Regions from separate parts of the Desulfosediminicola sp. genome, predicted to be linked through region 1. Evidence: riboswitches for the same ligand, from Rfam matches in the RefSeq annotation. Region 1 holds a riboswitch; each other region holds the start of a gene.
What was found. Region 1 has a riboswitch for thiamine pyrophosphate ahead of thiM (hydroxyethylthiazole kinase). Riboswitches for the same ligand answer to the same signal wherever they lie in the genome.

Region 1 (7,348 bases):
GAGCAACAAATCACTCTGCGCCATCCAACTGATCCCCGGATTTTCGACGCCATTAAAGTGAACCCGCCCGCTGTAACTGAGGTCTGGATTACCTGATACAATTTTCAACAATGTCGACTTTCCGCAACCGCTAGGACCGAGCAGGCAGGTACAACTACCGGCCCCAATTGTGGCACTGAAATCGCTGAACAATAACTCTCCATCAAACGACAGGGAAATCGAGTCAAAATGAATAGCAGGCGGAGTGGTACAACTTTGCAAATGAAACTCTTGCATACTTAAACGATCCTTTTTGCTGAAGTCACCTGCTGCAATAGCTCACGGGCCGAAGCCTCGGGACTTTCAGCAGCAATGATCGCCGAAACCACCGCCACACCATCTGCGCCGTGCTGAATGACATCGGCTGCATTGGCAGCAGAGATCCCACCAATGCCCACCAGAGGCAGTTGTACGTTGTCACGGATTATTCGAACCCCTCCCAGGCCAAGAGGCTTGGCAATATCTGTTTTAGTCGCTGTGGCAAAGACCGGGCTGATGCCGATATAATCAGCCCCTTCCAGCTCGGCCCGCCTGGCGTCAGCCAGGGATTCCGCCGATATACCTATTATCTTCTGGCCTCCCAGCAAAGAACGGGCATCCTTTATATGCATGTCATTCTGGCCGAGATGCACACCGTCTGCATCGCATGCAAGTGCGACATCCACGCGGTCGTTGACAATGAGCGGGATCCCAAGTGGCCTGAGATGTTCAACCAGCCCCCTTGCCTCCTCCACAAATTGGCGTGTGGGCAGATTCTTCTCCCTTATCTGCACGCAACTTACTCCACCGCTGACTGCAGCAACCACGATATCTGCCAGATTACACTCTCCGGCCATCTCCCGGTCTGTAACCAGGTAGACTGAATAGTTCAGCTTCATAAAGTGCTTCCTTTTCAAATGCTGCAAGACTCGAATTTGTTCATGGACAAATTCGACAGCCTGTGCGGAGATCTTCCGGCGTAATTGTGTAGAGACTGTCAAGAAGGTTGACCATGAAGCTCCCCGGTCCTTTGGATATTTCACCTGCCATTTCTCCAGCCAGACCGAAATAGGCCAAAGCTGTGGCGGTAGCCATGACCGGATCATCGTCTACCGCATTGAAAGCACCAATTATGGTTGTTGCCGCACAGCCGGTGCCCGTTACATAAGGCATCAGCTTATGCCCGTTTTCAACGCGAAGCACCCGCATGCCATCGGTAACAAGATCCACCGGTCCGGTAACTGCCAGGGTAACTCCTAGCTCCCCGGCAAGAATCCCTGCAACGCCTGCCGCATCTTCCACGGAATGAAGCGCATCGACGCCTCGTGTTTTAGAATCAGCATCACGCAATGACAGTACCTCTGAAGCGTTACCGCGGATCACGGTTACCTGCGTATCAGCAATAATTCGTTTGGCGGCAGCAGTACGAAGTGCAGTTGCACCCGAGCCAACCGGATCAAGCACTATCGGAGTGCCCAATTCGGACGCTTTCCTGCCGGCCTTCACCATTGAATCGACCCAGGCATCAGTCAGGGTGCCAATATTGAGTACTAACGCTCCGGCAAAGCCGGCCATCTCCTCAACCTCATTTTCGGCATGGGCCATGACAGGCGACGCCCCTGCCGCCAGAAGCACATTGGCTGTTGAATTCATCACCACAAAATTGGTGATATTATGAATAAGCGGATTATTAGCTCGAACTTTCTGCAAGTTTTCTGCTGCACGTTCAGCAGGAGTGCCGTTCCGGGACATTGGTTCCCTCCTCGGTAAATTATTGCCGTTGGAGCTGGCAATATCTGCACAGCAAACGCCCATGACAATCTGGTGTTTACAGGCACGTTAAATGAAAACAGGAGGCAACAGAAAAAGAGATGTCTGAGCGGGATTGCTCAGCCGAAAACCGATGAAGAATCTGATATGAATACAACAATCATCCGTGCATCCCTACGCTGGCGTTAACCAGATCAGGTTCAAAGGGTATCATCTCAGGCTTATCAGCCACCCCTTGCAAATTATATTGAACATTTATAGAATATCATAAATGGAATGTCAAATGGTTGGTTGACAGCGAAACTACTCACAACATTTGCGTTAATACTCCCTGCAACCTGTGGCACTCATGCAGCAACCCCAAACACCTAACATGACTTATCCGTTGACAATATCTAAGGAGACATCTATATTTCTTAATGTATTCTGCTGAAATTATACAGCGTCGAAATCGTGTTTCTTCCAGGCCGAAAATCGCGGGTTTAATCCCTCCCACCCGATACTGCCCGACACATTCATGGACACCTGAAAATTTCACCAGTGGCAGCAGCAATAGCTTTCTCATGGGGACTATCAGCTTACCGGTATGGCCTGGATTCTGACACCCTCATTCTATAAATCAAGATCACGCTTCGTGGTTCTCGACACCTTACTTGCGGCCCTATCGCATTTTGTTGCCGACAACATTTCGCCGCTGGTCACAGCAAACAGGAGATCCTGAGTGAAGCTCTTTATAGGCAACCTGCCCTATGATATCAGCGAGAGCGAGGTATTAGCTCTATTTACCCAATACGGAGAAGTCGTCAACGCAAACCTTGTGACTGACCACTTCAGCGGACGATCAAAAGGCTTTGCCTTTATTGAAATGGGGTCTCGAAGCGAGGGACATAAAGCCATGGAAGATCTCAACAGACACGAGTATAAGCACCGTCAACTCGTTTGCCGTGAAGCCAAACCTCAGAAAAAAGGAAAGAAACGCAGATAAAGCCGTTATCATACGGTACTGCTTTTTGAATAAATAGCAGAAATATCAGTACAGAATTAACCCGTGAAGCGGGTTAAGACTCGATATCCTGGAAAAGAGAATATCGAGTTTGGAAAACGGGGCAGTTTCGCCCCACACTAACACAGGAGTTGTCACAATGGTTGAAGGAACAGTTAAATGGTTTAATGATGCCAAGGGATTTGGATTTATCGAGCAGGATGGTGGAAAGGATGTCTTTGTTCATCACTCCGCAATTCAGACTACCGGCTTCAAATCACTCGCAGAAGGCGAGCGCGTGAGTTTTGAGGTCACTGAAGGCCCTAAAGGCCCTTCAGCCCAGAATGTAGTTAAGATCAAATAAACTGCCAGAGGGGGTTGGCTGCAGAACAGCCAACTCCTTTGACACTGTAGTGATTTGATATACCTCGAAGTAACTTACTGTTTCCCGTCTTTCAGAGCAGCCTTCCTGTTATTCCAGAAGAAACCAGTTCTTAGCTTAGAGACCTAAGATTCACCCGGTTTTGATATTTCCTGCAGTTCAAATACAAGATCAGCCTCAGCATTAGCAAACGAAATACGTCGTTCTGATCCACTTTACCTGGTAATTGCCGACCCTGCCGAATTTCATACAAAAACTACCACAACGTCTTAGTTGACAACCCCAAACAAGAACTTTATACTTCTTCAACTTTCTTGCGGGAATAACTCAGTGGTAGAGTGTCAGCTTCCCAAGCTGAAGGCCGCGGGTTCGACCCCCGTTTCCCGCTCCAGAATTGCCAAAGGCTTACGATCTATTCGTAAGCCTTTTTTGTTTAAAATAAATTCAGCAGCCGATGCAACGGAAACGATAGATGTTTCTCTACCCTGCAATCTACAATCTTATTCACCCGGAACTAAAAATAGTATCCCATCTTAACTAAAGCAGAGTAAGACTCCCAATCCGCCCCGTTGAATTTGCTTTTGTAAATTGTGCCATCGGCCGCATAGGTTGTTTTTGTCCCCGAATCAGTACTCATGTTGTAGTAATAGAATTGAAGTCCCAGATACCAGTTCCTGGTAACGTCATATCGATATTCAGTATTGAGACTGACACCGCTGCCATCCGCATCATGCTCGAAGCTTGTCGGCTGCATCAAATCTTCTCTCAGGTTCCAGGTCGCGTCAGCCTCATAATCAAGCCAGCTATATTCAAACCCGACTATAAGACTGTGCTTTACAGCTGGTCTCCATTCCAGCTCTATTCCGATCCAGGGCCCGCTCCAGTCACTGTCGTAACTGCTGTCCAGCCCGTCAAACGGTCCTGGGGGCCAACTGATTCCATCCTCATCAATGTATAGCTCCTGATAGCCATTGGTCATTTCAAACTCCTGGGTGTGGAATGCGTAGCCAATCACCGGGATGAAGCGCCAATACGTACCTGGTTCCTGAAGAGCTACATCAAAGCTATAGCCCAACCCGAAACTCCCATCAAAAACTGAACCGTCGTCTGTATCTGCATAGGAACGTGAATATTCCATTGTCCTGTTATCGCCCTCGTAATCCGAATCGCGACTGTCACCGGAATAAATTGTGCCAATTAAAGCATGTGCACGGAAATATATATGGGTTTCAGTACACCAACGCACATCACCGGTCAGGACCATGCTCTCCACAGAATCCCACTCCAGCTCTGACAGAACGTTTGGAGTGCCCTCAAAACCAGCTATGGTAAAAGAAAGTTGGTCGTTTCGATACCCCAAACCAATGCTGACTTCAGGCAAAAAAACAGGTGTACTGTTTTCATCATTATCATTCGCGAATACCACCCGCTCCAGGGCCATTACAGTGATTATGGGCAATAGCATGTAGATTGCGACCAGCACACGTCTTTCTGACCATTCTTTAATCATTTAATCCCCCCGGTTCTTGAGATGTTTTACAATAACATTCCAGCAGTATTTAAAATGATATGAAAAGCGATCGAACTGATTTGAGAGCGTGATATACCCGGGCTCAAAAAGAATCGTGAGCCATAAAAACTACAACCGTATCCCAGTCTCCCTGCCTCCCTGCATTTGGCGTAGCGAAAACTGATCCATTTCCATGCTATTACCGAATATTAGACAAGTACGTCTCTTATGCACCACTATCAACAGAATCAGAACAGTCACCAATCCTTCATACCCGATAGCACCCGGCAGCTTCCCTTCACACCCGGCTTACAAAAGCTTGAAGCGTCGCCGTTTTAAAGACTGTCTGATACGGATCAAGGGCACCCTAAAATCAGAAGACAGGAATTTCCATAAAGGTAAACGAACTACTTTCTTTTTCCCCAGCTTCATAAGCAAGGAATCTATCCTTTCCTTTATTTTTTCCGCAGAGACAGTTTGAGGAGCCTTTCTGTCGCAACTGGGTTCCAGGGTGGTAGCGCAATGTAGCCCAATAATTACATTATTTTTTTAAACAAGGCCGGAACTTCATGCTAAAGCAGCCGAAGGCCATGCACCTGACAGGGCAAGGCGACAATAGCATAGCGACCCGTTAAATTGCGTAATTTCGCCAACAATGAATTAACCGGGATTACAACATATTTTGACTGCTGGCTCTGCCGTATCTCATCGTAACCTTTCGCGATATATAATTCCCCGCGGCATGGATTTTCGCGACTCATCCTGGTAACGATACAACCATCAATCGTTCCCTCTTTCTGCATGTTCCACAAGAGGGCGGATACTACGCCGCCACTGGCTCCACCGGTCCTGAGTTTTTCATCGGTCGCATAACCAATAGTCGACTGCAGAAAATGGTCGTCAAAATCTATAGTTGCTTCTTTATGGCCAAAGGTTATCTCAGACAGTTCTGCAAAATTTACACTGCCGCCCGCACAAACCTTGGCACAAAGTCCACATTGTACGCAATTGTCGAGATCGATTTCAGGATAGTTGTCCTTATCGAGGCTCAAAGCACCATTGGGACATACACCAACACAGGTTCCACAACGGGTACAAAGATCCTTTTCTGTAAAAGCTATATAGAGAGGGTGATTCGGTGGAAACCTGGCAGTTATTGTTCATTAAGTGACCTGCAACCTGTAGAGTTTGGGTGGCGGCCTTCGTTGATTTTCACTTTATTCACTGACAATTTGACATCCTACCACACATATAGAGCAGTCTCAATGTTACTCTTACAATTTGTTATACTCTTCCATGAGCTGCTTAGTTCAGGAAACGTGTCACCCACTGAGTGACGATACATTTTCCTTGCTCCCCTTTTCGCAACAGACCTATCAAGTTAAGTCATTGCCTCAAGATGACGATTCAACACTGTGACAAATTGGAATAAAAACGGACAAATACATTAATTTTACTAGTATTTTTACCCTTTTCTCGGCTACACTATGGCAAATCTGAACTTTTTTTATTTCGCCGCAAGTTCGAGGACAACACTCAACAACAATTTATGGAAGGGACACGTTATGAAAAAAACACTTGTTTTGCTCTTGGGCTCAGTTTGTATGATTTTTTTTGTTACCACAGCAAGTGCAATGACATATGTCTGCACCAAAGATGGTAAAGAACGCCTCATCACGGTGGTATATGATATTCAGGGAAGCAATGTTCCCTGCGAAGTGACGTACCAGAAAGAGGATGAATCTCTCCAGGGTTTGTGGCGGGCACAGAATACCGAGGGCTACTGTGAAGGCAAGGCTGCAGAGTTTGCCCAAAAGCAGGAGAGTTGGGGATGGCAATGTGAAATGGTCGAGGATGTCCCTGCACCCACTGCAGAAGACAATACAGCCCAGTAAGGCGACAATTACTTTCTCGGCATTACCAGGGGACAACGAACCCGGATTTCTCATCAGTACAGGCGGTGTCAGGTTCGTAGTTTTGGCAGTAAACTCCAGTTACCTCTATTTATTGCCAAAACAATGAAGAAGCTGGTACCGCATGGACTTACCTCCGGCGAACATTTTTCCCAAAAAACTACCGACGAAATATTTGTTCCGGCCTATCAATTGCTTAGTTTGAATAGTTTTTTGACAAAATGTTCGTGAGAAATCGGGCTAAGCCGCCCCTGAGCAGTCATTCCTTCAGGGCGGCTTTATAAAATCAAGCTTCACAGGACACATGCCAGACGGCAAGAAGCGCACCCGTCTGTTAGAAAAGAATCCTCCCAAAGGGGGATATTATGAACTCGAATAAAAGCTTCTTCAACACCAATAGTCTGATAGCCAGGCAGTGGGCTTGACGGTCTTATACCATTTCTTGTACCAGGGAACGGGTATTCCCCATTCACCGGCTATGGCCTCAGGCGGATTGGGATTACCGTGAAAAACAATGATCTTGGCGCCGTCGGGAATATGAGTGGGGGTAACAAAACTGTTCAGGATGCCTCCGGGCATACAGTGATCTTTAAAACTTCGACACCATTCTTCCGGGAACCAGTCAAAATTCCCTGCGCCTAAGGCTTGAGTGAGATAAACCTGCTCAGTTTCATAGTTTTGATAAACGTCCGCCTGATTACTGACCCACTGTGCAAGCAACTCCGGGTATTGTCCCATTTCATAGCAGATTACCGAACCCTGCCCTATATTTC
Region 2 (7,348 bases), on a different contig from region 1:
CGGTGCTGACTACCTTTTCCCTTGCGGCGATTGCCACAAATTTCAAAGTGAAAGGTGGAGGCGATTACTACCTCATCTCACGCACCCTCGGCCTCGAGTTTGGAGGGGCGCTGGGATTCGTGCTCTTTCTTGCCCAGTCGGTCTCAATTGCCTTTTATTGTATTGGGTTTGGTGAAGTTGTCGCTGGCTATTTCCCGGGTGGTCCGTCAAGTCTCCCTCAAATGATCTCCGCGCTTGCAGTGGCTCTTCTGTTCCTTTTAGCCTGGGTTGGTGCCGACCTGGCCACGAAGTTTCAGTATCTGGTTATGGCATTTTTGGTGCTGGCTCTGACTTCATTTTATATCGGGGGAGTAGCGAACTGGGATAGTGGGTTGTTGGCCAAAAACCTCGCGCGTCCACAAAATGCCGCACCATTCTGGGTACTATTTGCTATTTTCTTTCCAGCGGTTACCGGTTTTACCCAAGGGGTAAGCATGTCGGGAGATCTGAAATATCCTGAGAAAAGTTTACCTCTTGGAACATTTGTGGCTGTAGGACTGTCTATTGTAGTTTACGTAACCATAGCAATTCTTTTTGCAGCCAGCAGACCGCTTACTATACTGCAGAACGATTATGGTGCGATGGCTGATATTGCGTACATGGGTATCTTTATCGATGCCGGTGTCATTGCAGCCACTCTTTCATCTGCCATGGCCTCATTTTTAGGTGCGCCGCGCATACTGCAATCCCTCGCCAAAGATAAAATATTCCTTTTTCTGAATCCTTTTGCCAAAGGCAGTGCTGAAACGGACAACCCTCAAAGAGGAGTGGCTTTGTCGGCCGCTATTGCTTTTGCAACTATCGCTTTAGGTGAACTCGACCTGATAGCCCGGTTGGTTTCCATGTTTTTTCTGATTTCTTACGGGTTGCTGAATTACGCAACCTATTATGAAGCAGGAGCCTCCAGCCCTTCCTTCAGGCCGCGATTCAAATGGTACCATAAAAACATCAGTCTGGCCGGGGCCGCAGCGTGTCTGGGGGTGATGTTGGCCATAGATTGGGAATATGGTATTGCAGCTATCGCTATTCTTTTTGCCATATATCAATATTTGCGGAGAACCACCCGTCCGGCTCGTTGGGCCGACAGTCAACGTTCCCATAATTTACAAAAAGTACGGTCTCTTCTTCTCGAGGCAGGTTCGGACCCTGATCATCCAAGGGACTGGAGACCATATATTCTGGCCTTTTCTGCCACCAGGGAAAGAAGGGGAAGGTTGCTTGAGTTTGCAAGCTGGCTTGAGGGAAAAAGTGGTTTAACCACTGTGGTGCAATTTATTGAGGGAGAAGGGGCACAAAGTCGTAAAAGGAGGCTTGAGGCGGCTGCTGAATTGAAAAGGGAAGTGGAAAGTCACCGGCTTGACATCTTCTCACGAGTAATTGCCAGTCCTGATGCTCTACTATCCCTGGACGTGCTTATTCAGTCGTTTGGTTTAGGTCCCATAAAAGCGAACACAATACTCCTCAACTGGCTTGAAGATAAAGATGATACTTCCGTTGCCCGCACCAGGAATTATGTGAAATATCTTAGGAGTGGTTATCGAGCGGGATGCCATCTTGTAATTTTCAAAGGCGATCAGCGTAGCTGGGATGAGGTTGAGCTTGTCGAGCCTGAAAAACGGAGAATAGATGTCTGGTGGCGAGGTGATGCAACGAGCCGGCTGATGTTGCTACTGGCATATCTTACTACCAGAGATAAGCGGTGGGATGGTGCTACCATTCGGGTTCTGGCTACCAATTATTCTGACCTGTCGGAAAAGAGTCTTGCTGATTTACAGCAAACCATAGGTGAAACACGCATCAATGCGGAAATGATCCTGGTGGAAAATGCAGATCATCACTCTATCTCAAAATATTCTGCTGATGCTGAGCTCACCTTTATGGGGGTTACCATAAGGAGCGAAGGTGTATTTGATATATTTGGCGATAATGTCCAGAATATCGAACACACCAATGGTTTGCTGGCACTGGTGCAGGCCGGACAGGAAGTCGATCTGGGAGCAGAGCCGGAAGAAGGGGAGGCGGGTGATCTTGCTGAAGCGCAGGATAATCTTGACCGTTTGAGGCAAAGATTGAAAAAGGCTGAAAAGGCTGCTGCTGATGCGGCAGCTAAAGCCAGGACGGAGATGGATAAGATAGAGCTCGGTGGCTCAACGCTTGACCAGGATCTTGTCAATCAGTTGCGACTCGCCCTGCAGGCACGTGAAAAATCGGAACTTGCTGATAAGAGAATGGCTCGTGAACAGGCTAAAGTCGATCTGGCAATCAAAGAAGCTGAAGGAGGAACTTCAGAGCCTAAAGACGATGAAGCAGAGAATACAGAACACGATAATCCGGAAGATGGGGGCGGAGTAGATCGCCAATGAATTAGGATACCAAGAACCTGCATCCGGTGGTCTTACGCTTTGGTGTTTCCAAGAAGTGTTCAATCAGCTATGATGCCGATTGACGTTGACTCAGAAACCTCTTGTTCGCACCTGAACTGTCCTAGGTCGGCAGACAGGTGCGAACCTTTTTTTATGATCTGATAGTTTTCAGTGAGTGGAATTTTTCATCGGGGTATTGCTACCAGAAAGGCAGCTGGTTATGAGTGGAATAGATATAGACAAACTGACGGAACTACTTTTGCAGCAGCGGGAGGAGTTGATCGGGCAGAAAAAGGCCGGTCAGGCCTCCACCCGCACTGTCGAATTGGATCAATCAACTGTAGGACGCCTCTCAAGGATGGATGCCATGCAATCTCAAGCTATGGCACTTGAAGGCAAGCGACGGCGAGAGATACAACTTACCCGCATTGAGGCAGCTCTTGAACGAATTGAAGGTGGGGCGTTTGGCTACTGTGCCATGTGCGATGAAGAGATTGCAGGTCGCCGTCTCGAGATTGACCCGGCCAACCCTTTCTGTGTGCACTGTGCTGAAAAAATCTAGAGAAATAAATCTGGTAATCATTGGTGGCGCCGGCAGAAATGTTGGTAAAACCGAATTCGTCTGCCGCCTGATACAATCGTTTTCAGCTGAATATGACATCTATGCGTTGAAGGTCTCTGCTATTTTCCCGGACGAGCATCTTTATCATGGGGATCACAGCCGTGATTTTCCTGAAGGAAAACTGTTTGAAGAAAATCGCCTTAATGGTCCAAAGGATACCTCCCGTATGCTACGGGCAGGTGCGAAAAAAGTGTTCTATCTTAGAAGTGATGACGCAGGGATAGAGGCAGGGTATCGGGAATTCTCGAAAAGAATTCCCGATAATGCGCTTGTTGTCTGTGAATCAAACAGTTTAAGGTCGGTGGTTGATCCTGCTATTCATATTGTTGTGCGTTCTGTATCAGGCGAGATAAAACCGAGGGCGTTGGCGCAGCTTGCCAGGGCGGATCTGGTGGTGGTTTCAGATGGCACTTCCGGTTTTTCTGAACTCGATTCTATAGAAATCGTAGATGGCAATTGCTGGCAACTGATCCCTTGAGGTAATTTCAAATAATAAGGCGGCTTGGTGTCTGGTGGTACGTATCACCCTGGGGCTCTCTTTAGCCTGAAGTGCGCATGAGGGATTCGGGCTAATTAGCTTCTAACTGTTGTTCTCTCTCTGTAGTAATTGCTCGTTTCTGGTCCGAACCATAATCTGCCGACATTGTCAGTAAGGCAAAATAGTATCCGGCGGCTGCAATTATCAGAACCAGTATAGTGATACGCAAAAATTCCCACGGCTTTTGCCAGAGGAATACCAAAAGGACCACTCCTACAATGGCGGCAATGATGGGGTAACTGACGATAAATTGATAAATGGTCGCGTAGATATCAGATAAAATCATAGTGTTTCAAGTAGTATAGTTGATTTTTGGGAGTATCTCATAGCTGTCGCAATGCTTTGCGTAGCTGATTTGAAAATAATATGTAGTCACAAATTATGCAAATTCCAGGCCGATTTATTGGCTGCAGGTAACTGCTTCAGACAGTTTACTCTCTGAATACGTTGAGGTATTCAATTTTATGTTGCCGGCTTAATCTGCATGACATACCATTAATCGTACGGTCAATCATTGTAAGTACAAGTTGATACGCGGGAGCTTGGAATAACCAGGCTGAGAGGGGTCTGAAAGGACCCGACCGCTTAACCTGATCCGGATAATGCCGGCGGAGGGAAAAGTGTGGCTTTCAGCCATCTCCGCTCTGGGGGTGGCTTTTTTTATTGCACACGCTCCTCTGCCCGAAAGTAGTATCTGATTGTAAAAACTGCAGATCAGAACAGCTTCTCCGGGCAAAATTTCACTTTAAAGGAAATAAGTATGAATGGAGCGATTTGCAAGTTGAAGAGAGTATTGTTAATTTTTGCTCTCGTGTTCATTTTGCCTGCCTGGTGCCATGCAGGACAGACGTTAACTTTGATGACCCATGACAGTTTTAATGTCAGTAAAGAAGTTATTGCCGAATTTGAAAGAGAAAATGACGTTGTTGTTCGGTTTTTAAAGTCAGGTGATGCCGGGGCTGCTCTTGTTCAGGCTATCCTTTCTAAGAATAACCCAATGGCGGATCTCTTCTTCGGGGTAGATAACACTTTTCTATCCAGGGCTATCGGTGCAGATATCTTTGAACCGTACCAGTCTCCCATGCTGGAAATGATCCCCGATCAATTAAAGCTGGATAATGAAAACAGGTTGTTGCCTGTGAGTTATGGTGATGTTTGCCTCAACTACGATAAAGCCTGGTTTAAGGAAAAGGGGATAGCCCCACCAACTGACCTGACAGATCTGACCAGGGCGGAGTATAAAGGCCTCATTGCAGTGCAGAATCCGGCTACGTCCTCTCCGGGTATGGCGTTTCTGCTTGCAACCATAGGCAAGTTTGGCGAGGGCGATTATCTTAATTACTGGAAGAAGTTGCGTGAGAATAAGGTGCTGATTGCCCAGGGGTGGTCTGATGCCTACTTCGGACACTTCACAGCTGCTTCAGAGGGGGATCGCCCTATAGTGGTGAGTTATGCTACCAGCCCACCGGCAACTGTATATTATGCTGAGACTGAGCCTGAAGAGGCTCCAACCGTGGCATTAGTGACCGATGACAACGCTTTCAGGCAGATCGAATTTGTGGGAATCCTGAAAGGGAGCAAAAATGTCACGATTGCCCGAAAATTTGTCGACTTTATGCTCAGCAAAACGTTTCAGGAGGATATTCCCCTGCAAATGTTTGTCTATCCGGCTAGCGGCGAAGCAAAACTGCCTGAAATATTTATAAAGTATTCAAAAGTCGCAGAGAAACCGTTAAAGGTCGATCCCGCAGCCATCGAGACCAATCGGGAAAAATGGCTGGAGGATTGGACAAACGTGATGTTGCGATAATTACGGATGTTGGGTCTCGAGTATTCTTTAAAACAACCAGTCATTAAAGCACAACCCCGATATCTCATCGGCACAGGTATGGGAAAGCGCGGAGTTCGTTGCACCAGATTCAGGCAGCCTGTTTGATTGGAAAATGAGAATATAATTAGATTAATGGGCTGTGCAAGGGGATTGGCTCCAGGGCATTGGCGACATCTTGACTACGCAGGTTGTATAACCTGCATGTTGGTGAAATTTACATAGTGGTCATGGGGAATGCTGGTTAAAGGTATATTGTTACTGGGGTTGTACTGGTGAATGAACAATCTCGAAATTCGCTGCGGTGGCTGGTTTTTTCCCTGCCTCTGGTTTTCTTGGCACTGTTCTATTTTTATCCGTTAACCAAGATCGTGCTGTTCTCTTTTTTACCGGAGGGCAGCTGGCAACCTGAAAGGCTTGCCAAACTGGTCGCCAGTCCTGTTTATTTCCGTATTCTCTGGTTCACCATCTGGCAGGCGGCACTTTCCACCTTGCTGACTTTGCTGATTGCCCTTCCTGCAGCCTATATCTTTGCCAGATACCAATTTCGCGGCAAGAGTCTTCTGCAGGCAGTCATGACGGTTCCTTTCGTGCTGCCAACCGTTGTTGTTGCCGCAGCCTTTCGGGCACTTTTGGGGGAGAATGGGCTGGCGAATGACTTGCTGATAAATGTGTTTAATTTCAGCGTGCCTCCAATCAGGCTCGACCAGACTGTCTATTTTTTTCTACTCGCTCACGTTTTTTATAATTATTCACTGATTGTCCGCATTGTATCAAGTTACTGGGCCGGTCTCGATCCTAATCTCCGTTTGGCGGCGCGGATGCTTGGGGCATCACCCTGGCAGACTTTTTTACGGGTTACCGTGCCATTGCTCCTGCCCGCTATTGGGTCCGCCGGGCTTTTGGTTTTTATTTTCTGTTTCACCAGCTTTGGGGTGGTTCTCATTCTTGGTGGCCCAGGTTATGCCACTATCGAAGTCGAGATATATCGTCAGGCTGTGCAGATGTTTAACCTGCCTATGGCTGCCGCTTTATCGCTCATCCAGATAACTATCAATTTTATCCTGATGTGGATATACGCCAGGCTCGACACTAAATCGAGGAGTTCTTTCTACTCTGACTCTGTGGCAGGGGGCGCTGTGCGCCCCGTAACTTCTTTTGCCAGGCTTATGATCATCGGTAATGTCTGCATTATGTTGCTGCTATTGGTAACCCCCCTGATGGCATTGGTGTTGCGCTCGTTTACGGGGCAAGAGGGATTGACCCTGAGCTATTATTCAGCGCTGTTTTCCACCGAGGCCCACTCAGTCTTTTTCGTTGAGCCGATCAAGGCTGTAGCCAACAGTGTTGGGTTTGGTATTGGAGCAATGTTGATTGCAGTTGTACTTGGGCTCATGGCCTCGGTTTTTCTGGCATCTGATCAAGGTAGAAGAAAAGAGATTGTAACTTCAATCAGGCGTTACAAATCTTCCACAACATTGTGGGACGCTCTGATAATGTTGCCCCTTGCAACTTCTGCCGTAACGCTGGGCTTTGGCTATATCATTACTTTAAATGCACCACCCCTCAATTTGCGTGATTCGCTGGCGTTGGTGCCAATTGCTCACGCCCTGGTGGCATTTCCCTTTGTGGTTCGCTGCATTTTGCCTCAACTCAGGCAGATACCACAATCGCTTCGGGAAGCAGCAACAATGCTTGGTGCATCACCGGCTCAAGTATTTTTTCAGGTTGATCTGCCGATAATCAGGCGGGCAATTCTGGTTGGGGCTATTTTTGCATTTTCTATCTCGATGGGAGAATTTGGCGCTTCAGCTTTTGTTACCAGACCGCACACTCCGACAATGCCTGTGGCAATTTTCAGATTTCTAGGCCAGCCTGGTGAGATGAATTACGGGCAGGCAATGGCTATGAGCACGATTTTGATGCTGGTGACTTGCTCGGGATTCTGGTTGATTGCA
Region 3 (7,348 bases), on a different contig from region 1:
GCCTATTACGGTGACCGTGGAACTGGATAGCAATTGGATTGATATGTGACCCCCATGGGAGAGGATTATATCCTCTCTGACTTAGGATACGGTCAATACTTCATTGTAGAATCTATCTGACAGTTAGAGTGATAACGCAAGACTGAACATACCTCTGCCTGCAACGAATATCTTCGCTCTACACAGATGATTCACACCCCTTTGTGTAGATTCATATTCTGATTTTGAAGATACTTCCTGAAAATCTTGAGACTCGCTACAAAAGAGGTATCAGGCCAAATGGAGCCTTGCTGGTGGGATGTGTCCAGCCTGTTCACGATTTCGAGATGTAATGAACAAGATGAACTCGCCCTTTTCTCCTCTCTTCTACCTGAAACTCTTCCTCACTATATAAGGTTTCGGCCCCTTCTCCTTGTTCATGCCGTTATACATGGCGATCCGCTGGTTCTTGCCGATAAAGAGGCGCAACTGGGTCAACCTTTCCCAAAATAGCGCCATCCTGGTGTCCTTCTTCCAGGCCTTTTTGAGCAAGAACTTACTTGCTGCAACCGCATCCGGGCTCTTTTCGCAGATTGTCCGGGCAAGTTCTTCCGCTTCAGCCAACGGCTCATCACTCACCTTACTGATCAGCCCATATTCCGCCCCTTCAACTCCTGAGAAGAAACGGCCGGTCATGGTCAGTTCCTGGGCAATATCGACCCTGGTCAGGCGGGACAAGGTCACCATGCCGCTCATGTCGGGGATCAGCCCCCACTTCATCTCGAGGATGGAAAGTGTGGCCTCCGGAGTGGCAATACGATAGTCGCAGGCCAGAATGATCTGCATGCCTCCACCGAAGCAGTTGCCATGCACAGCGGCGATAACCGGAATTGGCATATCCCGCCAGACATGGGCAACGCGCTGGAATACGTTGTCTTTCGTCCATGGCAGCTTGGCAAAGAATTTCGGCACCATAAGTGGATTTTTCGCCACATACCCAAAGTCGAGGCCTGCACAAAAAGAAGGCCCATTACCTTTCAGGATGACGCAACGAATCGACCGGTCCTTACGAATCGTCCGGGCGGTACTGATGATCGCTTTCAACATCGCTTCATCCAGGCCGTTATGTTTGTCAGGTCTGTTTAAGGTCACATACGCAACGTGATCACGAACTTCTAACTGTACTCTGTCGGTATCGGTCATGGCGGCTCACTGGTATTGATTAGAAACATTCCGTTTACGTTCACGTAATATATTTATCAAAATGTGAATTCATTTGCCCGTATTTTCTGGTAATTTTCACTCGAAACGTCAATGAACCTAAAAATAAAACTTTTGGCTCAATCAGCTGTAATATAGCTATTATTGTTCAGCGGCACCCTTCGGCATTCTGAAAAGAAACAGTGAAGGAGAAACAGGCACAGAAGGTTTGACAGCTTTAACGTCCAGACTCAAAGCAGCAACCAGAACTGAGATAGAACGCAAAAAAGGCCGAACACCCTCTGGATGTTCGGCCTTTTCGGCAATGCTGGCCAGGGGAAACCCCTCTGGCCTATATGAAAAACACCCCGATTCCGGAATCGGGCTGAGTGGACACTGGCTCCCCGGGACGGACTCGAACCGCCGACAAGGTGGTTAACAGCCACCTGCTCTACCAACTGAGCTACCGAGGATTAGTCGAAATAACTCCACTAATACGTGGATTTATCCTGAAAAAAACGTTGCACCCCCCAGACAGGGGAGGGCAAATTACACCATTTTTTTTATGGCTGCAAGTTTTTTCACTCTCTCTTTTCAATTTCTCACACCAAAGCATGCAAAGTAGCCCCCAACAACCGCTGTACATACTGGCTTCAGGCAGGAAATAGGAAAAAAATGCGCCCTGTAACTCGATTCGTTTTGGTTACTGATGAAAACAAAAAAAAACAATCCCCAGACTGTTGAGATTGCGGCTTTATTGTTTGGTACCAAGGTCGGAGCCAAACAGTGGAACTCCATTCGGCTCTGTCCCGAAAATGACATTAAAAAGCTAGTACTTCCGCTGTTATTGAGCTGACTTGCAGGCCGTCGCCTTGCTTGCTTCTTTCCTTTGATCCATCATTTTATACGCGCAAAATTCACCACACATAGTGCACGCACCATGGGCTTCTGCCACCTCTGCTGTTGCACCTCTTCGTTTTCTGGCCAGATCTGGATCAAGCGCCAGTTCGTACTGTTTTTCCCAGTCCAGATTTTTTCTGGCCCGTGACATCTTGTTGTCCCACTCCATGGCGCCGGGAATACCTTTTACGATATCAGCAGCGTGACCCGCCAGACGGGTTGCCATAACACCTTCATGCACATCTTCTATGGTCGGCAGACAGAGATGTTCGCTGGGGGTTACATAGCAGAGAAAATCCGCACCGGCACTTGCCGCTATAGCGCCGCCGATTGCACAGCTTATATGATCGTAGCCTGGTGCGACATCGGTCACCAGGGGGCCGAGAACATAGAACGGCGCACCATGGCAGAGTCTCTTCTGTAACTGGATGTTGGTCTTGATCTGGTCAAGCGGCACGTGGCCAGGTCCCTCGATCATCACCTGTATACCGGCATCCCAGGCACGCTGCGTCAGCTCACCAAGGGTCAACAGCTCATGGATCTGGGCCCTGTCTGTTGCATCGGCAAGACAGCCCGGGCGGAAACCGTCACCCAGCGACAGAGTTGCGTCATAAGGCTTTACCAATTCCAGTAAGCGGTCAAAGTATTCATACAGGGGATTTTCCGCATTATTGTGCTGCATCCAGGCGCAGGTAAAGGAGCCTCCGCGGGAGACAACCTCCATGATGCGTCCCTCGTTGTCCATCTTCTCAAGTGTTGCCCGGGTAACACCGCAATGAACGGTGATGAAATCGACGCCGTCCTCAAGATGTTTCCTGATACCGTCAAAAATATCATCCACACTCATATCGACGATGGCTTTTCCTTTTCGAACAACGGTGTCGCATGCTGCCTGGTAAAGAGGAACGGAACCGATACAGATATCGGTTTCGGCAATGATTGCCGCCCGGATTTCATCGATCGGTCCGCCGGTGGAGAGGTCCATTATAGCGTCAGCACCTGCGGCTACTGCTGCTTTTGCCTTGGCAAGTTCGTTCTCAATGGAGGTATCGTCTTTACTGGTGCCGATATTAGCGTTGACCCTGGTTCGGATTCCCTTCCCTACCGCCAGCGGCTTTCCGCTCGTTCGCCTGTTGTTCCGGCATACTATTGCCGTCCCTTCAGCGATTCGATCTCGAAGTATTTCCGGGTCGAGACCGGCTTCTGCTGCTGCTATCGATACGTCCTCGGTCACGTATCCTTCACGCGCCAGTTCCATCTGTGTTTTATACATTGTTGTGCCCCATAGTGAAGATATCGAAGGGTTCGATCGGGGCGCGGCAGGATGCAGCGGACGATTCGACCGTTCCCTCCGCCGGTATTATCCGGATCAGGTTCAAAGGGTCGATTCGTTATTCTACGAAAAACGAAACTCTCAGTCCGAAGACTCCCCCAGGTCAATAAGCATGCAACTCTTTCTGATGGACAGTTGCATTGAACATTTTCCCGGGAAACTACCAGTCGCTCCTCGCCAGGTCAAGCTTTTGGTATGTGCAGTTCTGCGATAAGAGAGGCGTTATTTTTGAGAGCGTTGAGGATGGTGTGGATAAGAACCTGGCCTGCAAAACAAAATAGCAAATGTCCAATCAGAGTTCTTTCCCACAAATAATCGACCACTGTAATCGTGGCCGATCTCGAATGGCGCGGGCACCAGCTTTTATCGTCACCTGCTTCAAACAAAGGTGGGGCGATAACCTGCCCCCACTTTATCAGGCTATGCCGTAGATCATGGATTCATCTCATACTGGTCTTTCATGCTATACACATACGTTTCCCAGATGTGCTGCAGCTGCTTCGGGTTCACTGCCGGGCGTTTTACCATCCTGGTACAGATCCTCTGCTGGATGAAGCTGGTGGAGCCTTTGGTATAAAGTTGCAGGGCAAATTTCGAGAAGTCCCGGATCATGACCTCAAAAATCTGGTCGATGAGTGCCGGGTCAATCTTCATCAACTTGGCGTTTTCGAGGATCAACTGGCCATACACCACGAGGGTGAACAGTTCGCCGAGGTTGAGCAGAAAATCAAAATCCTTGATCTGTTGCTTGCTGGGCTTGCCGACAACCAGCAGGATCTTTAACAGCCTGATTTGCTTTTTGAAAATTTTGACGTTGGGCGAGTTGAACTCTTTGTAAATCGTGCGATAATCGTGAAAGCGTGTTTTGCCCAGGCCCTTGGTCGCCCCCTGCCTGAAAAGAAAATCGTCATTTACCGGCGCAGTTTGCCGCGGCGTTTCGCTATAGCTGCCCGGCTTGAAAAAATAATTGGCCATGAATTTAATAATAAGCGCCATGTTTACATGAACGGTACCCTCAAGTTTAGGGAGCGCCCTGATATCTCTGGCAGCCATCTCAAAGTACATATCCTTTTCAAAACCTTTGGCGGCAATAACGTCCCACAGTGCGTTGACGACATCTTCGCCCTGGGTCGTCACCTTCATCTTGACCATTGGCGTAAAGAGCAAATAGCGCCGGTCCTCGCTACCTGCAACGCGCATGTAGTCGATGGCCCTGAGAGCAAAAAGCTTCATGGCAGTAAGCCGCGCATATGCATCGATAAAAAGCTGCTGAACATGGACGAAATCGGTGACGTAATGGTCGAAAAGATGGCGGTTGGCAGCGTGGTTGATTGCCTCGTGGAAGGCGTGGCTACAGATGCCTATTGAGGCCCAGCCGAGGTTGAATTTGCCGACGTTGACAGTATTGAGCGCCATATCCCAGGCATCCCGCCCCCTGGCCAGAATGTCATTCTCGCTGATGGGGTAGTCGTTCAGCTTGTATTCTGCGACGTAATTTTGCGAATTTATGACATTTTTTACGAGTTCGTAGTTCTCGTGCTGGGAGTTGACTGCGAAAAAGACATAGTCGCCGGAATCATTGAACTTGCCGAACGTTGAAACCAGGGCCGCCTCGTTGGCGTTGCCGATATAATATTTCGAGCCATTCGCCAGCCAGCCCGAATCAGACTGTGGGGTAAGCCCGACGTCGCTGGTGTAGATATCTGCACCATGCTCTTTTTCCGAGAGGCCGAAAGCAAAAATCTCACCCTCTCCCAGGAGGCGCGCAGTTTTATGTTGAATCTCCTCGTTGTTACTCATCCAGATGGGGCCAAGACCAAGAATAGTCACCTGCCAGGTGTACCAATAACTCAAACCGTAAAAGCCCAAAACCTCGTTGATGGCGCAATTCCTGGACGTATCCCAACGTTTTGCTCCATCACCGAACTTGGCAGGAGTAAGAAATGTGGCAAAGAGTTGCTCCCGATGCGAGAATTCGAGGAAGTCGGCGTACCAGACCCGTTCGTGATCATCGTGCTTGAGCTGCTCCTTGCCCTTGGTCTCAAAAAACTCGATGGTCTTCAGCACCAGTTGCCTGGATTCGCTGTCAAGATGCTCGTAGGACACAGTTTTAGGGTTCAGGAGCAGGTTTCTGGTTACCTGGATACTCTCATCCTGCGCTGAGTCCTGGTTGGTTTTTGCATTCCCGCTATTGAGCAACATGGCAATACCTCCTTCAGGTTATAGATGATACTGATGAACAAGCCGCTGATATAAACTGGTTAACAAGCGTTAACTTTGTGGGCTAAAAAAAATCAGCATGCCTCTGCTCCGGCATGGAACCGATTTTCGCTTTATCCTTGTTATTTCAAGCCATGCAGCAGGCGCTGATACATCCGCCAATATTTTTCCTTCATTATCGTCGGCACATCAACGACCTTTTTTGAAACATACTGGGCGAAAAAGCCGTTACAGGTGCAGAGCAGCAACATGGCGACCTCCTCCGGATCATCGCGGCGCAGGCTGCCCTCAGCCATGCACTCCTGAATTCGTTCCACCATGAATTTCTGGCTTACGGTCGCGTCTTTGGCCAGTACCCCTTTGACCTTATGCTCGACGGTGTGATCCATGGTCAGAAAGAGTATCTCATGATATTTCCGCTGCTCGGTGGCAAAAGCGAAAAAACGCCTGGCTGCGAGATCGAGACGTTCCATCCCGGTTGTGCCGAGCAGGGCCGGCTGCAGGTAGGAATCGAAGGTTCTGAAACCTTCCCGCAACACCTGGTGGTGCAGGGCCTCCTTGTTCTCGAAATGACGATAGATGGCGGTGGCCGAGATGGCCGCCTTCTCTGCGACCTTGCGCATGCTCATGCCCTTATAGCCTTCAAGCAGATAAATGTCGCAAGCCGCATGGAGAATTGTTTGCTTCGTTCCAATCATGTTAACAGCTGTTAACATAGCCTGAAATGTATGGCAAGAATTTTCTCAAATGCATTGTTAATCAATACAATTACAGTGAATTAACCGACCAGTGATATTGCCGGGCATTTCCTGCATCAACAAGGAGGAAGGAATGGTTGGCCGAAACACTCTCCTGCAGAGCAGATGATACGTATTCAACGTGTCCGTTAAAATGGGGGAAGTTCACTCTGCCGAGCAGTCTGCACTTTTATTGACTTTATTGCGTAGAGAAAGGGAGAGATATCCAATGGATGATTGAAAACCTGCGCACTGCTCTTGCCCCTGACAAATCTTAGGCTGAAGTGGCAAGAAGCTAGTCGGATTTTCTAAAAGGCCATCTTTGCTTTACTATATATAATTGGGACTAAACGCTCTGATGGATTAAATTCTTCTATGCGTGCTATTCTTTCAGAGACATTCTCACTTTCAGCTGAGGTGTTACATGCAATATGGTGCCATGAATTTTCCAGTCAGACCGATACTGGAAGAAATCGATATAATTTCACGGTTGGGGTTCGACTATCTCGAGCTTGCCATGGATCCTCCCATGGCACATCACAGTATCGTGGCATCGAACAAGGCAGCCATCTCCCGGGCTCTGAAAGATTCCGGGCTGGGATTAGTCTGTCACTTGCCCACCTTCGTGACAACTGCCGACCTCACGGCAAGCCTCCGTCAGGCCTCAATTGCAGAGATGCTCCGTTCCCTCGACGTTGCGGCCGAAATGGGCGTGAAGAAGGTAGTCCTTCATCCCAGCATGGTCATTGGCATGGGCTCCTTCATTCTGGAAACAGTCAAAGGGCATTTCTTTGATTTTTTGTCTGAAATGGTCACCGTCAGCCAGCATTTGAATATATCTATCTGTCTCGAAAACATGTTTTCACGTAACCTGCTGGGCGTGGAACCTGAAGACTTTGAAGAAATCTTCAGGCTATTCCCTTCTGTCAAACTAACGCTGGATACCGGACACGCCAATATCCATGACCACCAGAAAAGT
Region 4 (7,348 bases), on a different contig from region 1:
GGGGGTTGCGGGTTATTACAGTCGCCTGGCGGCGGCTAAGCCCGGAAGCTCTCGCCGGAATACGGGGTGGGGAGGACTTTGATCAGGAGCAGTTGGAGCATGGCCTTGCCCTGGCCGGCTTTATCGGCCTTGAGGACCCGGTGCGGCCGGGGGTGGAGGAGGCTGTCGCCACCTGCCGAAAGGCAGGAATCGACGTCATCCTGATCACCGGCGATCATCCGGAAACCGCCACCGCCCTGGCGCGAAAAATCGGACTGGTGGGTGATGGCAGCACGGGGGAAACCTGCCTTACCGGTGATATTCTCAAAAAGCTTTCCACGAGCCGGCTCACCGAGAAGCTACGGCAGGGCGTGCGTATTTTCGCCAGGACCACACCGGCGCAGAAAATGAAGATCGTCACCGCCTTGCAGAAGATGGAAAAGGTGGTGGCTATGACCGGTGACGGGGTCAATGACGCTCCGGCTCTGAAGGCTGCCGATGTAGGTATCGCCATGGGGTTGAAGGGGACCGAGGTGGCAAGGGAATCGGCGCAGATCATCCTGCTTGACGACAACTTTTCCTCCATAGTGGCCGGTATCGAGGAGGGGCGAACAATCTTCCAGAACATCGGGAAATTCACCAATTATGTGCTGGTGAGCAATGGCCCGGAAATCCTGCCTTACCTGCTCTATATCGTCCTGCCGGTACCGTTGGCCCTAAACGTCATACAGATTCTCTCCATCGATCTCGGCACCGATATCATCCCCTCCATGGCACTGGGCCAGGAGCCGCCATCGACCGAAGTGATGGAGCGGCCGCCGCAAGATCTCGCTCAGGGGTTGCTGACACCGGGACTGCTGATTCACAGTTATCTGTTCCTCGGCCTGCTGGAGGGAGCGTGGTCGCTCTTTCTATTTTTCTATGTGCTCGTTGAAGGCGGCTGGCGCTATGGGGTCGAGCTGCCCACAGATTCAGCGCTCTATCGCTCGGCCACCGGCATTGCCCTTTCGACCATCCTGCTGATGCAGATCGGCAACCTCCTCGGCCGCCGTTACACCCTGCGCTCCGGGCTCGACAGGGGGATTTTCACAAATATTCTGATCGTGTCAGGTATCCTCATTCAGGTGGTCTTCTCATGGGCGACCCTGTATTGGCCGCCGCTGCAGAAAGTTTTGAGTACCGGCCCAGTCAGCGGGCGGGTCTATGCACTTGCCTGGCTGGGCATCCTCATAATCTTCGGTGCGGACTATATCCGCAAACGGTTTGTTGCCCGAAACGGTTGAGGTGGGGCTAAGAAATACTAAGAAATAATAGGTACGGTCTTGAATTGTAACTACGCACTATTAGCGGATAGTAATTTGCCCACCGTTGAATAATGTGGCCCCGGATGTTCGGTAATCTCTTTCAAGGTATAGCCGAATTAAAGATATGAGCCTTGACGATCCCGTTATTTGTTCTGTGGTAATGAGTGAATATGCCATTGAGCTTGGCGCATGCCGAGGGACAGGTTTGCGTCGTGAGTTTCTATGGGAAGGTGATAATGATTGTCTATCAAACAGTAGGCATGACATATATCCAGCTCTATCGATCCACAGGTTTGCCTGGGATCTCAAGGAATCCTAAACGATCCGCCTGTGTCTGGTATATGTTTTCCTGAGTGGGCTGATCAGCTTGGGAGTGCTTCGGGGAAACGAATGTTGAACGAATTTGCCGGAATCGGGTAGGGTTGAGCAGCTGAACGGTTACAATAAAAAAAGGGCTGCAATCATAATGACTGCAGCCCTTTATCAATTTGGTGCCGAAGAGAAGACTCGAACTTCCACGGGGAAACCCCCACTAGACCCTGAACCTAGCGCGTCTACCAATTCCGCCACTTCGGCAACAATAGCGGCCCTGAATATCGTAGTTCAGAAGGGTTTTGTCAACACTTTCTTTTGCAGATATCTGCAAACAACCGAGGGGCAGATCTGGAATTGCAACTATTACCAGATAGCCCAAAACACAGCGCCCCTGGCATACGACAGAATTTTAATAAGATACTTAAATTCTCAATTCTATTTTGGAGAACGTTTCTGCTGATGCCGCGGTTGTCTGGGGCGCGTTGTTTTTGGTCCGTCGGCTTTTTCAGGTGCCTCGATGATGGGATGCCCCATAATAAAAGGTGATCCCACTCAATGTGTGGAAGGTGGTTGAACGTATTCTCCATATTACTTGAGAGGGCCACAAACTCACGTAACGATCGTGGCTGGCAGGGGAAAGAGGCAGGCTCTTCGACCAGAAGTGCGTTAGGCTGCGTGCTGTGAATGAGGGCTTTCTTCTTGATTACAGTCACTCCACTGTGCGACCATATACTTTGGGTGCGAGCAGGTTGGTGTATCGCTGAAAGGGGTCCGGAATCCTTTGAAGTGTAATGTGGAGCGCTGAGGAATATACACAAGCACTGCCGGGCGGCAGGCAACGGGAGATGACAAAATAAGGCTGGGGGCCAGGCAGATTATGGAATTCGTCGACGGGGTTTTGTTAATAAAATCATTTCTGACGGTTACAATCGGTATTGTCATATTGTTTCTGGGTAAACGGTTAAACGATGCTGTGGAAGTCCTGCAGGAATATAGTATTCCCGAGCCGGTCACAGGGGGCCTGATCTGTTCTGTGCTGATTGCAGTCGTCTATCTGGCGACAGGAGTGGAAATTGAGTTCGACCTGGCGGCACGGGACGTCCTGCTGGTCTATTTTTTTACGACCATAGGTATAAATTCGAGTCTGAAAGATCTGCTTAACGGTGGTAAGCCGCTCATCATCCTCCTGGTCATAACCATCGGGTACATGTTTGTACAAAATATCACCGGTCTCAGCGTGGCGAAATTCTTTGGCTTGCAGTCCCAGGTTGGCTTGCTGGGTGGATCTATCTCCCTTATTGGCGGGCATGGCACCGCTATTGCCTGGGCGCCGCGGGTGGCGGAGGGTTATGCAATATCCAATGCTATGGAGATCGGCATTGCCTGTGCCACTTTCGGCCTAATACTGGCAAGTCTCATGGGAGGCCCGATCGGTAAATTGCTTATTACCCGCTATAACCTCAAGCCGGCAGTGCAGGAGGCAATGGATGTCGGGGTGTCAGATGAAAACAAAGCTGATGAGAAGATAGACTATCTGGCATTTCTCGATTCGGTGCTGGCAATTCATGTGTGTATTATCTTCGGCTTGATCCTCAATGAAGCCATAGGTAAAGCGGGCCCGCAGCTACCTCTTTTTGTGACCTGTCTTTTCGCGGGCATCATCATAACGAATTGTATACCGGAATCATTCCCGAGGTGGTCGGGGACCAGATGGCCAAGCAGAAAACCCTCCATCGCCCTGCTTGCAGATATTTCTCTTGGCACCTTTTTAGCCATGTCGCTGATGAGTATGCAATTATGGACTTTGGTCGATTTAGCCGGACCGATATTAGCCATTCTGGCAGCGCAATTACTGGTTGCAGTGCTGGTTACTCTTTTTATCGTTTTTCCGGCAATGGGTAAGACTTATGATGCCGCTGTCGTCTGTGCGGGTTTTGGCGGTATTTCTCTCGGCTCGACTCCAACCGCAATGGCGAATATGTCCTCGGTTTCAAAGCGTTATGGCCCGTCTCATTTGGCTTTTGTCATTGTGCCGCTGGTATGCGCATTCTTTATAGATCTTGTGAACGCGGTGATGATTCCGTTCTTTTTATCAAACTTTTAGTTCTGGGTCCGGAAGGGGAGGGGCAGACCTTGAAATGAGGTGCCAACCCGGTTTCCTCTTCAGTTCAGGCTGTGCTGTATGGGCTCATGAGAAATTTGGGCTAAAGCAGGATCACCTGGTCGCTGGCGTCCATCAATTTGTCGGATAGCCGTCTTTCCCGCCGGGTCAGGTCTGACTCGGCGAAAGTTGTGCCATAGTAGGCGTTGATGATCCTGGTGGCACTCATCTCCAGCGTCTTGAGAAACAGGTCAAACTTGCCGGACTGCAGATAGAGGGTGGCATCATTGACAAAAAGGATGTCACGTCTGTCTGCCCTGAACTCTTCAAACAACTCTTCTATTTTTCGCGCATTTTCCGTGGCCAGCTGCAGGGTGTGGGCAGCGTCCCGGCCCATGGAACGCGGGGCGGCAATGTCGGCGGTCAGATAGAGAACCGGGGTGCCGGAATCAAGAGCAAGCTTGCCGCCGATTCCGGCAACCGTTGCCGGGGCCAGATCCAGAACAGCCATCTGCCGGCCATAGCCTGCCTCTAAAAACCGCTGCAGAATCAGGCCGGTTTTGGTGGTCTTGCCTGAATTGACATCTCCGGCAATCAGCGTCTGCCGGTTGAGATACTGTTCAATATGGTCAGTTGTCATCATGCGATCCCGATTTTGGTAAGCAGAAACCGTACTGCCAGAAATGAGGTGACCAGCAGGGTGAGGCCACCCATCAGGTTCAGCAGTGCTGAATTTCGCAGGCTGACGTCAGACCTGTTCAAGAGGTAGAGAATGATCGCAATGATCAGCGGGGTGCCGGTAAGGCCTAAAGCCAGCATCAGGGGCAGGAGCAGGAAAAAGCCGCCCTTTACGAAAGGGCCGAGCATGCTGACCAGGCAGCCTGCTATTATGGCAGCCGCAAAGCGCTTGTCCCTGACATCCAGCTCCCATCCCATCTTGTCCGAGATAAAATAGGCCCCGGCCATAAAGGTGGGGGAGAGGGTGGTCAAGGTGGCGCACCACAACCCGATCATAAAAATCTTCATCGCATTGTCCCCCAGAAATGGCCTGAGGGCCAGGGCCGCGTCCGTGGCACTGGTCACCGCTATGCCGTTAGGATGGAGAACCGCTGCCGCCACCAGAAAAATGGCCACACTGTAGAGACCGAGGGCCAGGCCCATGGAGGTAAAGGTGTCGAACCGGGCCAGCGAAAGCTCGCTTTGTTTCCAGCCCCTGGCATTGGTATTGTACGTATGCATGCCGATAATGGTGACATGAACGGCTCCGCCCATGATAGCCGCCATCATCATGGCCGCGTTGAGCCCCCCGGGAAGATTGGGACGAAGCCCCTGAACAATACCAGGCAGAGAGAGTTCCGCCATAAAGAGCGTGGCCACAAAACAGGCAACGACAAAGAACACCAGGATTTTACAGAGCGTTTCAAATTTCCGGTATCCCTTGCGCACCAGAAATACCGAGATCAGTATGCCGTACAACATGCCCCAAAATGGGGTGTCCACGCCGGTAACCAGAGAGGTGATGCCCGACAGCGCGCTCATGAGCACCATTGCCGCCAGCCAGGTTGCCAGCAGCGCGTCTACCGTGAGTACCCATGCCCAGCGTTTCCCCAGGTGTTTTTCCGTTGCGGCAATAATCCCCTGACCCTCAAGGATGCCTACCCTGGCCGCCAGATACTGTGCGGTGGTGCCGAATACCGCACTGAGGATCACTACCCACAGCAGCTGATATCCATAACTGGCACCGGCAATGGCCACGCTGGCTAATGTCGCTGGGCCACAGGCAACTGCGCTGATAATCCACGCTGGCCCCATCTCTCTTGCATATCGAACGTATTTGACTGGCATGGGCTCTTCTGTTCCTTAAGTTCTGGAGAGCCGGCAACGGCTGCTCCGGTTTTCATGAACGCTCTTTTCTTTCGGGTAAAATGGTTCATGATAGCGAGACTGTCTAAGGAAGGGGAAGCTTTCTACGATGCCGGAAAGAACATTCCAGCGGGAAAAGCGATCTCCGAATTTCTTGCGACAGTGTGAACTGTATCAAGTTCGATGGGTATGATCTCAGCTCTGCAGACATTGCAAAACACCCCAATCGGAACGTGGAATTACTAATGATTTATCAACTAAAAAGCAAATCATTTTGAATCATGGGCGGCAAACAGCGGGCTAGCTGACCGATGATTCTGAGCTGGCCTTGTTTCTTGCCCGGATGCAAAACAGCTGATGCGCTGGGTGGTGGCGCTGTCTGAATGGTGCAGTCTTAGCAGATGAGCGGTGGCTGGTTTATTGCGGATTGGCAGAAAGTGCCGGTTGCCGGAAATAGTGTTGATCTTCCCAGCGCAGCATGGTCAGGAACCTGCCCCAGACACAGCCAGTATCCAGCCCGATGACGTTGTTATCATTGTCGTGGCATCCTTCCAGGGAGGCCCAGTGGCCGAAAATCACTGTTTTTTCCAGGGCGATACGTTGAGGTGAGGCGAACCACGGATGCAGGCCATTGCCGTTGATCTTGCCTGGCGACAGCTTGCATTTCATATCCAGACGTTGGTCGCTGAAGCAAAGACGCATCCGGGTGTAGGCATTGATGATATACCGGTATCTCTCTATACCCGATAACTCTTGATCCCAGGAATCCGGTTGATTGCCGTACATCTGTTCAATAAGCCATGGCCAGTTTTCACTGCGTAACAGGGTCTCGATTTCCCGCGCATTGTCTCGGGCAGTCGGTAGATCCCATTGGGGGGAGATCCCGGCGTGACACATGACAAATTCATCATGCTCTGCCAGCAACGGTTGTTGACGCAGCCAGTCAAGCAGTTGATTTTTATCAGGCGCGGTCAGGATCGGTGCGGTTTTGTCTTTGGGCCTAGGTGGAACAAGGTCGAGGGAGACCGCGAGCAGGTGCAGATCATGATTGCCTAAAACGACGGTTGCACTGTCCCCAAGACTGTGCACGAATCGTAATGTTTCTAGTGATTCAGGGCCCTTGGCGACCAGGTCGCCGGCAAACCAGATACTATCCTGCTGTGGATTGAAGGCTGCTTTTTCAAGCAACAGCTTGAGTTCAGCAAGGCAGCCTTGCACATCTCCCACAATATATGTCGACAAAATAACCTCACTCAGTTGGAACCGTTGAATAGCGCCGGGAAGAAGTGTTCGATTTAAGACGCAAACATCAGGCCATGTACATTACGCAGGACACATCGCCCTGACCTTATTTCAAAGGGTGTTTCTACAGCATTGCTGCCAATACTGTAAACAGATTAATCATTGTGGACGGGATGAGGCTGGAGGGTGATAATCAAACGGAGTCACAATCAAACACCAATTAAACCGGGGCAGACCACGATATAAATTTATAAAGCTACCAAAAACCTGTTTTGTCTCCGGTAGATGGCTTGAACAGAAGGCGACGTGCATAGGTCTGCACTATTCAAATAATCGTTATTTTTCTTGACTTGTTTACCGCGTCATATTGTAAACAGCCCCTTCTGTTTTGCAGCTACTAACATTTTCACACGACATCGCTCATGTAAGGCAGTGTTCCGGGTTTACTGTGTCTGCAAGAAAGATTGAGGACTATGCCCACTTTATGGGTGTGTTTAACATATCATTATTGAGTCGAGCATTTGTGAAACCGCTTATCAGCGGA

Region 2: it holds a riboswitch for thiamine pyrophosphate, as region 1 does, so the genes downstream of both, ACN5NT_RS08780 (thiamine ABC transporter substrate-binding protein) here and thiM (hydroxyethylthiazole kinase) in region 1, are expected to answer to the same signal.
Region 3: it holds a riboswitch for thiamine pyrophosphate, as region 1 does, so the genes downstream of both, thiC (phosphomethylpyrimidine synthase ThiC) here and thiM (hydroxyethylthiazole kinase) in region 1, are expected to answer to the same signal.
Region 4: it holds a riboswitch for thiamine pyrophosphate, as region 1 does, so the genes downstream of both, ACN5NT_RS05300 (NRAMP family divalent metal transporter) here and thiM (hydroxyethylthiazole kinase) in region 1, are expected to answer to the same signal.

The regions. Positions count from the first base shown of each region.
Region 1 covers NZ_JBLXGE010000014.1:40,754-48,101, forward strand. Annotated here, with positions in the region: gene ACN5NT_RS19705 (ABC transporter ATP-binding protein) at 1-276, opposite strand, end outside; gene thiE (thiamine phosphate synthase) at 279-917, opposite strand; gene thiM (hydroxyethylthiazole kinase) at 958-1,770, opposite strand; TPP riboswitch at 1,943-2,034, opposite strand; gene ACN5NT_RS19720 (RNA recognition motif domain-containing protein) at 2,510-2,773, shown strand; gene ACN5NT_RS19725 (cold-shock protein) at 2,931-3,134, shown strand; tRNA gene ACN5NT_RS19730 (tRNA-Gly) at 3,469-3,543, shown strand; gene ACN5NT_RS19735 (hypothetical protein) at 3,667-4,662, opposite strand; gene ACN5NT_RS19740 (coenzyme F420 hydrogenase/dehydrogenase beta subunit N-terminal domain-containing protein) at 5,235-5,819, opposite strand; gene ACN5NT_RS19745 (hypothetical protein) at 6,228-6,557, shown strand; gene ACN5NT_RS19750 (glycosyltransferase) at 6,963-7,348, opposite strand, start outside.
Region 2 covers NZ_JBLXGE010000004.1:259,003-266,350, forward strand. Annotated here, with positions in the region: gene ACN5NT_RS08760 (amino acid permease) at 1-2,402, shown strand, start outside; gene ACN5NT_RS08765 (TraR/DksA family transcriptional regulator) at 2,623-2,964, shown strand; gene ACN5NT_RS08770 (hypothetical protein) at 2,948-3,502, shown strand; gene ACN5NT_RS08775 (hypothetical protein) at 3,594-3,848, opposite strand; TPP riboswitch at 4,087-4,196, shown strand; gene ACN5NT_RS08780 (thiamine ABC transporter substrate-binding protein) at 4,323-5,372, shown strand; gene ACN5NT_RS08785 (ABC transporter permease) at 5,666-7,348, shown strand, end outside.
Region 3 covers NZ_JBLXGE010000016.1:10,713-18,060, reverse strand. Annotated here, with positions in the region: gene ACN5NT_RS21080 (OsmC family protein) at 1-49, shown strand, start outside; gene ACN5NT_RS21075 (crotonase/enoyl-CoA hydratase family protein) at 367-1,182, opposite strand; tRNA gene ACN5NT_RS21070 (tRNA-Asn) at 1,577-1,652, opposite strand; gene thiC (phosphomethylpyrimidine synthase ThiC) at 2,024-3,352, opposite strand; TPP riboswitch at 3,408-3,522, opposite strand; gene ACN5NT_RS21060 (acyl-CoA dehydrogenase) at 3,845-5,614, opposite strand; gene ACN5NT_RS21055 (TetR/AcrR family transcriptional regulator) at 5,755-6,330, opposite strand; gene ACN5NT_RS21050 (sugar phosphate isomerase/epimerase family protein) at 6,809-7,348, shown strand, end outside.
Region 4 covers NZ_JBLXGE010000002.1:543,249-550,596, reverse strand. Annotated here, with positions in the region: gene ACN5NT_RS05320 (cation-translocating P-type ATPase) at 1-1,262, shown strand, start outside; tRNA gene ACN5NT_RS05315 (tRNA-Leu) at 1,773-1,859, opposite strand; gene gltS (sodium/glutamate symporter) at 2,476-3,702, shown strand; gene ACN5NT_RS05305 (hypothetical protein) at 3,803-4,342, opposite strand; gene ACN5NT_RS05300 (NRAMP family divalent metal transporter) at 4,339-5,544, opposite strand; TPP riboswitch at 5,696-5,797, opposite strand; gene apaH (bis(5'-nucleosyl)-tetraphosphatase (symmetrical) ApaH) at 5,980-6,804, opposite strand.